3 regions of the Pseudomonas sp. GW821-FHT09E04 genome follow, and region 1 is predicted to be linked to each of the others. Evidence: riboswitches for the same ligand, from Rfam matches in the RefSeq annotation. Region 1 holds a riboswitch; each other region holds the start of a gene.
The links. Region 1 has a riboswitch for cobalamin ahead of AC07N4_RS00690 (TonB-dependent receptor plug domain-containing protein). Riboswitches for the same ligand answer to the same signal wherever they lie in the genome.
Positions count from the first base shown of each region.

Region 2: linked by a shared signal. The riboswitch ahead of cobW (cobalamin biosynthesis protein CobW) and the one ahead of AC07N4_RS00690 (TonB-dependent receptor plug domain-containing protein) in region 1 are both predicted to bind cobalamin.
Region 3: linked by a shared signal. The riboswitch ahead of cobO (cob(I)yrinic acid a,c-diamide adenosyltransferase) and the one ahead of AC07N4_RS00690 (TonB-dependent receptor plug domain-containing protein) in region 1 are both predicted to bind cobalamin.

Region 1 is NZ_JBWKOR010000001.1:133,853-137,121, forward strand. It holds gene AC07N4_RS00690 (TonB-dependent receptor plug domain-containing protein) at 1-1,677, opposite strand, end outside; cobalamin riboswitch at 1,770-1,975, opposite strand; gene AC07N4_RS00695 (hypothetical protein) at 2,084-2,995, opposite strand; gene AC07N4_RS00700 (LysR family transcriptional regulator) at 3,042-3,269, opposite strand, start outside.
Region 2 is NZ_JBWKOR010000001.1:713,237-716,505, forward strand. It holds gene cobN (cobaltochelatase subunit CobN) at 1-273, opposite strand, end outside; gene cobW (cobalamin biosynthesis protein CobW) at 277-1,350, opposite strand; cobalamin riboswitch at 1,450-1,659, opposite strand; cobalamin riboswitch at 2,390-2,610, shown strand; gene AC07N4_RS03230 (CbtB domain-containing protein) at 2,733-2,930, shown strand; gene AC07N4_RS03235 (CbtA family protein) at 2,942-3,269, shown strand, end outside.
Region 3 is NZ_JBWKOR010000002.1:26,382-29,650, forward strand. It holds gene AC07N4_RS06365 (cobyrinic acid a,c-diamide synthase CobB) at 1-1,276, opposite strand, end outside; gene cobO (cob(I)yrinic acid a,c-diamide adenosyltransferase) at 1,273-1,884, opposite strand; cobalamin riboswitch at 1,966-2,191, opposite strand; gene AC07N4_RS06375 (hypothetical protein) at 2,358-2,942, shown strand; gene AC07N4_RS06380 (PQQ-dependent sugar dehydrogenase) at 3,009-3,269, shown strand, end outside.

The sequences.
Region 1 (3,269 bases):
GTAACCGATGCGCGAGCGGGCGAAGAAGCTCGGCACATCGTTCAGCGTCACCCCGGCGCGCGATTCGGTGAGGTTGCGAGTCATGTCCGCTTGCAGGCTCCATTGCTCGTTGAGCGCCAGTTTCGCGTCCGCCTCGAAACCGCGCATCTGGATCCGCCCCTGGCCGTTGACCCATTGGATGTCGTCGAGGGTGATCAGGTCGTCGATCTTGCGTTTGAACAGGGTGACGCTGGCGCTGAACTCGCGATCGAGCAGCAAGCCCTTATAGTCGAGACCCAGTTCGGCATTGCGACTTTTCTCGGGTTTCAGGTTGCGGTTGCCCAACTCGTCACCCGGTTCGTTGACGAACAGTTGCTCGGCGTTCGGCAGTTTGTAGGCGGTGCCGTACTGGCCGCGCAGTGCCCAGTGTTCATTGAGGTCATACAGCGAAGTGAGCATGCCGACCGTGGCGCTGTCGCCGCCGCTCATGGCTTCGTGACGAATGCCGATGCTCGGGTGCCAGTCGGGCAGGGCGTCGATCTGCGGGCGCAACTGGGTGTACAGCGCGTGGGCTTCGGCCTTGTCATTGTCGATGATCAGCACATCGTCCTGACCTTTGAACCACTGGTTGTCCGTACCGAACACCAGCACATGGCCGCCGGGCAATTCAGCTTTGCCTTCGGCCTGCACGCCCCAGTCGGTGAAGCCCCAGTAGTCGTTGTGGTTGATGGTTCTGGTGCCGCCATTGGCGGTGTTGTTGATGCGCGTGTAGCGGGTGTCCCAGTCGTTGATGTGGCCTTTGACGAAATAGCTCAGGCGCTCGTTGATGTTCTGTTCGAAGGTCGCCGTGGCGATCTGCTGGACGCGGTCGTTGGTGGTCTTGTGGTTGTCGACCGGGCGGGCGAAGTCGAGGTTGGCGTCGGCGTATTGGTAGAACAGCTCCATGCGCGCGTCGTCGCCAAAGGACTGAATCGCCTTGCCGCCGAAGGTGGTGACTTCGTAGGCGCGCTTCTTTTCGCTGTCGTTCTTGATGTCGCGATTGCGAAACGGCTGATAGCCGTCCGAGACGTTATGACTGACGTAGGCCAGCAAGCCCAGGTCGCCGAAACCGTTGGTGAAGATGTTCTCGACCCGCGCATCCTCGGTGGTGCCACCGAAGGTATCCACGCCCATGTTCACTTCGCCGGAGGCTTTGCGAGTCTGCGGGCTGCGGGTGACGATGTTGATCACGCCGGACACGGCCTGAGTGCCGAACAGCAGGCTCTGCCCGCCCTTGAGCACTTCGATGCGTTCGATGGCGTTGGCCGGCAGGGTGTCCAGATACAGGCCGCCGTACAGGCGATTGTTCAGGCGCACGCCGTCGAGCAGGATCAGCGTGTCATCGTTGCGCCCGCCCAGCTGGGAATAGGTGCCGTAGTCGAACGGGCCGTTTTTCGGCGCGACATACAGGCCGGGAATGAACATCTGCATGACGCGGCTGACATCGGCGCTGGGGCCGGCGCGCTCGATCTGCTCGCGGGTGACGATCTCGACCTTGCTGCCGAATTGCGCCATGTCGGCCACGGTCGTGGACTCCACGGACGGTGCGGAAACGATTTGCTGAGTGAGTTCGAGCGGCGCGTCGTCCGCCAGCAACAGGGGGCTGAACAGACAGCCAAGCAACAGGGATGGAGCCGGAGTGTTGAAAGGTCGAATCATTATCTTCTCGAAAGGATCTTCGCAGAAGAGCATGCAGGAGAAGGCATCGCGCACACGCCGACACCGGCCCATGCCCGCCCACCGCAGGATTTTGCCAAACAGAATTTCAGGCCGGTCTCCGGGCTTGCGCGTATGGATGCTTTCACCTTCCCATGGCCGTCTGGCCACAGTGGTGTGTCGAAAGCATCACGCGCCTACCGTTGCGGGGGCAGCACCGGACTTGTTCGAAAAGAACGTACCGGTTTCCCGTTTCACCCCATGCACGGCGGCATGGGACACCTGAAACAGGGCGGCATCTGAACATTCGGATGACCGCTCGTCAACTTCGTTGAAGGATGTAAAGCTCCTGCGACGCAGGCGCGAGATTGCGGCAAACCCTGATAATTGAATCACTGAAGTTCTGGTTCTAGTGAACGTTCGAGAGCATAAACACCGAGATAATCCCCGCGCCGAGTACAAACATCATTATGAAGATAATGTTCAGTTTGAGCCGGTTTGAACTTTCGAGTTTATTGAGCCTGACGACCAGGTCGTCCACTTGGGCCGAAGTTGCCAGTCCCTTTACCGCATTGGCCAGCGCTTGCGGGGAGATGGAGTTGTCCGGTTTATTTTCCATAGGGTGGGTTTTTAATCGAATTTCACCCTTCACCTTGGCCAGTCTGAGGGCAACCGCGACCACCAGAAGAGGTGTTGCCATTAATTGAAGGAGTTTCAGGTACCGTTCGTAGACGTAGGCAGCGTATTGCGTTTTGTGTAATGCCTGAGCCTGTTCCTCGTAATCGGCGTAGGCCCGTTTGAAGCGCTTCACTTGTTCAACGATCAGCGGATCGGAAAATCTTTCAGCCTCTGGAAAAACGCTGTCGTAATTCATGAAAACGTTTCTGTCTACTTTAGTGTCCACGCGGTTTACAGGACGAATTTTTTGAAACAGATCACAGGCGCTAGCGAGCTGCTGGGCTGATTCGCGCTCCAGTACGTCGTCTTTTTTCACTGAAATTGGCAAGCAGATTCTGGCATCGCTTAACTCGTCTGCTGCGATATTCAGGGACTGGGCAGAAAGCTGACCAAAGGTTTCTTCCACTCTCAGGTTTGAAAGCTTTGAGTCCAGGCCAACCTGGATAAATTGAAATATGAGGCCCATCGAGCCCGCGATGATCCAGGCGTAATCAACTCTTTTCCAACCAATGTCATTCAGCCGGCTTGGCAATAAACGGCTTTGCCAAACGAACAACCCGCAAAAACAAATAAACAGACCCAGAATTCCGAGAATGGCGTAAGCCGAATACTCGAACATTTCTTTGATCAAAGATAACTCCATGTCGTGCTCTTTTTTCAGTGAAATATCAATTGGTTTCGCGGGCGCTTCAGACAGCCGTCACGTGCGCCTTGCCTTGTTGTACAAACCGCTCGATCAACCACCGCGCCGCCGGCCCCGGTGGCACATCGGTACGGTAGATCGCATCGAAGGTGTATTGCCCGCTGGTGTACTCCGACAAATCCAGCTGTACCAGTCGGCCGCTGTCCAGATCCTCCTGAATCATCGGCTTCGGCATATTCCCCCAGCCGATGCCCTCGCGCAGCAACATGTGTTT
Region 2 (3,269 bases), 580 kb from region 1:
AGCGATGCCGCCATGCAGCGAAATCAGAATGACCTTGGCGTGGCGCAGCACTTCGTCAACGTAGAGGTCGACCGACGCATGGTTCTGCACCTGCATCGGGTTGGCCAGCCGCACGCTCGGGTAATCTTCGGGCAGCTGCTGCGCGGCTTCGGCGAGCAGCGCAAGGCTGGAGTCGCCGCTGCACAGGATCACCAGCTCGGCGGGGGTTTGTCCTAGATCGGCAATGTTGTCATCCGACACGAAACCGCCGGGCTGGGTCCTGAGCAGGTGCATGGCTTAAACGCTGAGCGCGGCGCGCAATTGCGCTTCGAGCTTGGCCGCGTCCAGTTCCTGGCCGATCAACACCAGACGCGTCACACGTGCCTCATCGGCGCCCCATTGACGGTCGAAATGCTTGTCGAAACGCGTGCCCACGCCCTGGATCAGCAAGCGCATCGGCTTGTTCGGGATCGCCGCGAAGCCTTTGACCCGCAGGATGCCGTGCTGAACCACCAGTTGCGTCAGCGCATCGAGCAACAGGCTTTCGTCGGCTTGCGGCAGTTCGATGGAGATCGAATCGAAAGCATCGTGATCGTGGTCGTCATGATCGTCATCGCCTTCACCGTGGTGGTGATCGTGATGGCTGTGGCGACTGTCGATGTGCTCTTCGGAACCGGCACCGAGGCCGATCAGCACGTCCAGCGGCAGACGGCCGTTGCTGGCTTCGATGATTTTCACCGCTGGCGGCAGCTCTTCGGCGACTTCCAGGCGTACGCGAGCGAGGTCTTCAGGGCTGGTCTGGTCGGCCTTGTTGAGGATCACCAGATCGGCGCTGGCCAGTTGGTCGGCGAACAGTTCGTGCAGTGGTGATTCGTGGTCCAGGTTCGGGTCGAGTTTGCGCTGGGCGTCAACCTGATCCGGGAACGCGGCGAAGGTGCCGGCGGCCACGGCCGGGCTGTCGACCACGGTGATCACCGCGTCAACGGTGCAGGCGCTACGGATTTCCGGCCACTGGAAGGCTTGCACCAGCGGTTTTGGCAGAGCCAGGCCCGAAGTTTCGATGAGGATGTGGTCGAGGTCACCGCGACGGGCCACCAGTTCGCGCATCACCGGGAAGAACTCTTCCTGAACCGTGCAGCACAGGCAGCCGTTGGCCAGTTCGTAGACGCGGCCGGTGGCTTCTTCTTCGGTGCAGCCGATGGTGCACTGCTTGAGGATTTCACCGTCGATGCCCAGCTCGCCAAACTCGTTGACGATCACCGCGATACGGCGGCCCTGAGCGTTGTCGAGCATGTGCCGCAGCAAGGTGGTTTTGCCCGAGCCGAGGAAGCCGGTGACGATGGTGACGGGGAGTTTGGCCAGTGTTTTCATCGGATGCCCTTTGGCAAGGTGGCGGGCATACGGGACGAGACCGGCAACACGGGTGCGTGCCTGGAGAGTTCGCCACCGGATCACCCCGCCCGGTTGAAAGTGAGAATCTGTGACGAGGCAGGTCTCCTGGCTGACGGTGTTCAGGCCTTGGCCCGGCGTTTACTGCGCCTTCCCGCTGGCTCTGGATTGAGCTGGCAGTGGCGTGGCAGCGAACAGCACCGTTCACAGTTGCGGGGGCAGCCGCGGCTTGGACCGCGTTCCCTTCTTAGCTTCGGCGTGGGCCGAAGAACCTCGAAAGCGCAAGGCTACGCAGGGTGTGGGGATGGGTCAATGGTTCGTGGAGTTTGGGAACGAGAGCATATCCGTTGCTTCGGGTGCTGCCGCTGGCGGTTTCGCTCTTACAGCGAGTCCCTTTTTCAAACGCCAAAAAGGAACCAAAAGGCTTTTGCCCCGGCGTACGGCACTTCGCTTAGGCTCAGTGTTCCCTCGCTACGGTGTCCATCAGGGGGCATCGCCTCCGGTTTGCTTCGCTGCACCTCCTCTCGATGTATGCGGCTTCGCCGCACGGCGCTACGCGCCTACCCCCTGATGAACACCTCTGCTCGGCCTGCCGAAGGGGCAAAAAATCAAAAGCCAGAGCCAGAGCAAAAGCCAGATCAAAAGCCCCTCACCACGATGAGCGTTAGCTCAAGTACCGCTTTTGATCGCAAGGCCCGTCGGCAGGCTGAGTGGAGGGATTGATCCGGGGGTGGGAGCGCAGCGACCGTTTGGCGAAGCCAAACACATCGAGAGGAGGTGCAGCGAAGCAAACCGTAGGCGATGCCCCCGGATCAATCCCGGAGCGAAGGAACCCGAGCCACAGCGAGGGCCGTACGTCAGGGTAAAGCCTTTTTGGTGGACCTGCCCCGGCACTCCGGGCGTTTGGAAAAAGTGACCCGCCGTAAGGGCGGAACCCTAAGTGGCCATAACCGCAGCAACGGATATGCCCACAAAAACGGATATGCCCACAAAATTGACTAAATTCCCCAACCCATGGTCTCCTACACAACTTGTTACGGGTGCCCTGCAAAGGGTGAAACGGGAAACCGGTGAATCATGTGCTTTACTCTAAAGCCATGTCAGTCCGGTGCTGCCCCCGCAACGGTAAGCGAGCGAAGCGTCAGATCCACTGTGCCCCCAGGCATGGGAAGGTGACGCTTGCAGGTCGGCAGACAGCCACCCCTCGTGAGCCCGGAGACCGGCCCGCAACACACAGTACGCATCTTGCGTCACTGAACATAACAAACCCGCGGTGGGCGGGCGCTGTTCGAACCTCTGCGTGCCCGACTCGCAGGGGTTTTCATGCGCACCGTTCACCCGCTGACACTCCAGAGGGAAGCGCCATGTCGATCATCAGCAGCACCGGCAGCAACACGGACAAAATCTCCAGCACCACCACCCTGAGCCAACGCCTGACCGCTGCGATCTTCGCGTCGATCCTGGGTGCCAGCCTGGTCTATTTCGCCGGTTTCTCGCACATCGAAGCGGTTCACAACGCCGCTCACGATACCCGCCACAGCGCCGCGTTCCCGTGCCACTGAGACCTGACGACATGATCAAGCGTATTGCGCAGACCGCAGGTTTCACCGGCCTTCTGGCCGCCCTGCTCCTGACGTTGCTGCAAAGCTTCTGGGTGTCGCCGCTGATTCTTCAGGCAGAGACCTTCGAGAAAGCCGAGCCGGTTGCCGCCGTTCACGAACACGCCGCCGGCACCGCCGCCCACACCCACGATGCCGAAGCCTGGGAGCCGGAAGACGGCTGGCAGCGCGTGGTTTCCACTACCGGCGGCAATCTGGTCGTGGCCGTGGGTTTCGCCCTGATGCTGGCCGGTCTGTACACCCTGCGTGCGCCGACCAAGACGTCGCAAGGCCTGCTCTGGG
Region 3 (3,269 bases), on a different contig from region 1:
CAATCGCCGACGGATTCGACGGGAAGTAAAAGTGCACGTACGAGGCGGTCATCCGCCCTTCCCGATACACCGCTTCGGCACCGCGCCCGCCATTGGGGCTGTGGCCACGGGCAATGGGTGTCAGTTCGGTGGTGGTCAGGGAATGGTGATAAGTGTGACCGCGCAGCAAGCCTTCCGGCAGTTCGACCTCTTGCAAGGCCAGCGCGGCCAGACGTTTCTGCATCACGGCATCGCCACTCAGCAGGCCGACCAAATCAGCGCGGGTGCCTTCGACATCGGTCAACGAATCCAGCAGATAGAGCATGCCGCCACATTCGGCGAGTAACGGTTTGCCGGCGGCGTGATGCGCGCGGATCGCTTTGAGCATGTCGGCGTTTTGCGACAAGGCCACGTGGTGCAGTTCCGGATAACCGCCGGGCAGGTACAAGCTGTCGGCCTCAGGCAATTGCGTATCGCGGATCGGCGAGAAGAAACTCAACTCCGCGCCCATCGCCCGCAACAGATCAAGGCTGGCGCCATAGGTGAAGGCAAACGCCTCGTCTCGGGCGACGGCAATCCGCACGCCGTCGAGCAGCCTTTCGGTATTCACGATTTCAGGTGCGGCGAATTCGACGGCCGGTGGCAGCGCTACCTCGCAAGTGCTGGCCAGCGCTTCGGCGGCGGCGTCGAGGCGCACATCGAGGTCATTGAGCTCGCTGGCCTGCACCAGGCCAAGATGGCGACTTGGCAGTTCGATCCCGGTTTCCCGGGACAACGCACCGTACCAGCGCAAACCTTCAGTGAGGCTGCCTTCGAGCAACTGTGCATGGCGCACGGTGCCGACGCGGTTGGCCAGCACGCCGGCGAACGGCAGGTCCGGCTGGTAGCGCGCCAGACCCAGCGCCAAGGCGCCGAAGGTCTGGGCCATGGCCGTGCCATCGATCACGCCGAGTACCGGCACGCCGAAATGCCGCGCCAGGTCGGCGCTCGACGGTGTGCCGTCGAACAAGCCCATCACGCCTTCGATCAGGATCAGATCGGCTTCAGCGGCGGCTTCCCACAACAGACGTCGACTTTCCTGCTCGCCGACCATCCACATGTCCAGTTGATAGACCGGCGCACCGCTGGCGCGCTCGAGGATCATCGGGTCGAGAAAGTCCGGGCCGCATTTGAATACGCGAACCTTGCGCCCCTGATTGCGGTGCAGACGGGCCAGCGCGGCGGTGACAGTGGTCTTGCCCTGGCCGGAGGCCGGCGCGGCGATCAATACCGCCGGGCAGTGACGTGGTTGATTCAAAGTTCGACGCCTTTCTGCGCTTTGATACCGGCCTGGAAGGCGTGTTTGATCATGCCCATTTCGGTGACGGTGTCGCCCATCTCGATCATTTCCGGCTTGGCAGCGCGGCCGGTGACGATCACATGCTGCATCGGCGGACGGGCCTGCAGATCGCTGAGCACCTGATCCAGATCGAGGTAGCCGTGCTTGAGGGCGATGTTCAGCTCATCGAGCACCACCAGACCGATCGACGGATCACGCAGCAGTTCGCGGGACACTTCCCATGCAGCTTCGGCAGCGGCGATGTCGCGCTGGCGATCCTGGGTTTCCCAAGTGAAGCCCTCGCCCATCACATGAAAACGTACCTGCTCGGGGAAGCGGCGGAAGAACAGTTCCTCCCCGGTGCTGTTGCGGCCCTTGATGAACTGCACCACGCCGCACTGCATGCCGTGGCCCATGGCGCGGGCGAGCATGCCGAACGCCGAGCTGCTTTTGCCTTTGCCATTGCCGGTCAGCACCAGCACCAGGCCGCATTCGTCTGGCGAATTGGCGATGCGCTCGTCGATCACGGCTTTTTTGCGCTGCATGCGCGCCAGGTGGCGCTCGTCGCGTTCGGGGGAATCAGTCATGGGGGAGCTCTCCGTTGAGGCTGGATAACGGCGGGCAGGCACAAGAATAGACGGCAACAAGCCTGGCATCGCCCACCGTGATGCCGCTGGATGGATCAGGCCGGTCTCCGGGCTCATGAGCGGCCTTGGCCTGGCTGCGCGCCTTCCCGCTTTGCAGCAGTGGCATTAGACGCAGCTTTTACTCATTTACCGTTGCGGGGGCAGCGCCGGGATCGTGATGGTTCTTCGCTTGAAGACCCGCCTCACCGGCTTCCCTGTTTCACTCTGTCGACAGCGGTCACAGAGCACCTGAAACAAGCCGCGAAGGTTAGAGGGTTGGGGGTGGAGCGTCAAATGAAGAGGCCCCCTGAAAGCGAATAACTGCCGTCGATCAATTATCTGACGCCAATCTTGTGCCACACTGTCAGCAGTGATATCAAAGAGCCATGCTTTTTGAATGCAGAGAGCACATCACAATAACAAGGGAGAGCACCATGCAAGGCATGATCATCAGCAATCCGCGGCTGGAATTCCTGCGCCCGGTGCTGGAACGCTGGTTTGACTGTATCGACCGCTACAACGCCGTGCGCGGCGACAACGACACGCCGTACTGGCACGACGAAAAAGCCAACCTCGGCCTGTTGTCCGCCGCCGCGTGGATGGCCGAACTGGTCACCCTGCGCGACACCGCCACCCGCAAGCAGAACGAGGAAGGCGAGCGCAATGCCCGCGCCGACCTGTTCCTGGCCGGCGCCGAAGATCGCGCCTACATCCAGGCGACGCAACGCTGGCCGCGCGTCAACAGCCTGAATCTGACCCAGGCCCTGGCCGATATCACCAGCGACGCCAAGCGCATCAGCTACGCCAGCGATCTCAAGCTCGGCTGCCTGTTCGTCGCCCCACAGAAAGCCCAGCACAGCGCCAGCCCCGAGGAACTGCAGGACATGGTCGACGACCTGCAAAAGGAACACACCTGCGCCGTCGCCTGGTATTTCCCCTACGCCTATCGCAAATTGCGCAGCGAGGCCGGCAACTACCACCCCGGCATTGCCGTGCTGTTCAAGGAGGCACGCGGCTGAGCGGTTGAACCATCGGGCTCGCGCACTTCTCTATGATTAGGAATGCATTCATAGGGAAGATCAGTAATGCGCAAGCCCCACCTCGTTTTCGTCATCGCACTCGCCGGAGGGCTCACCGCCTGTGGTGAATCCTCCAGCCTGCAAGTCTCGGACGGCACCGGCCCGTCTCCCAAACTGCCCGAACCGAACAAGACCCTGATCCCGACGGTGAACATCGCCCCGGCGATCGGCTGGCCGGCGGGTGCGAAACCAACGCCAGCCGCAGGCACCCAAGTGGCCGCATTCGCCGAAAACCTCGATCACCCGCGCTGGCTCTACGTGCTGCCC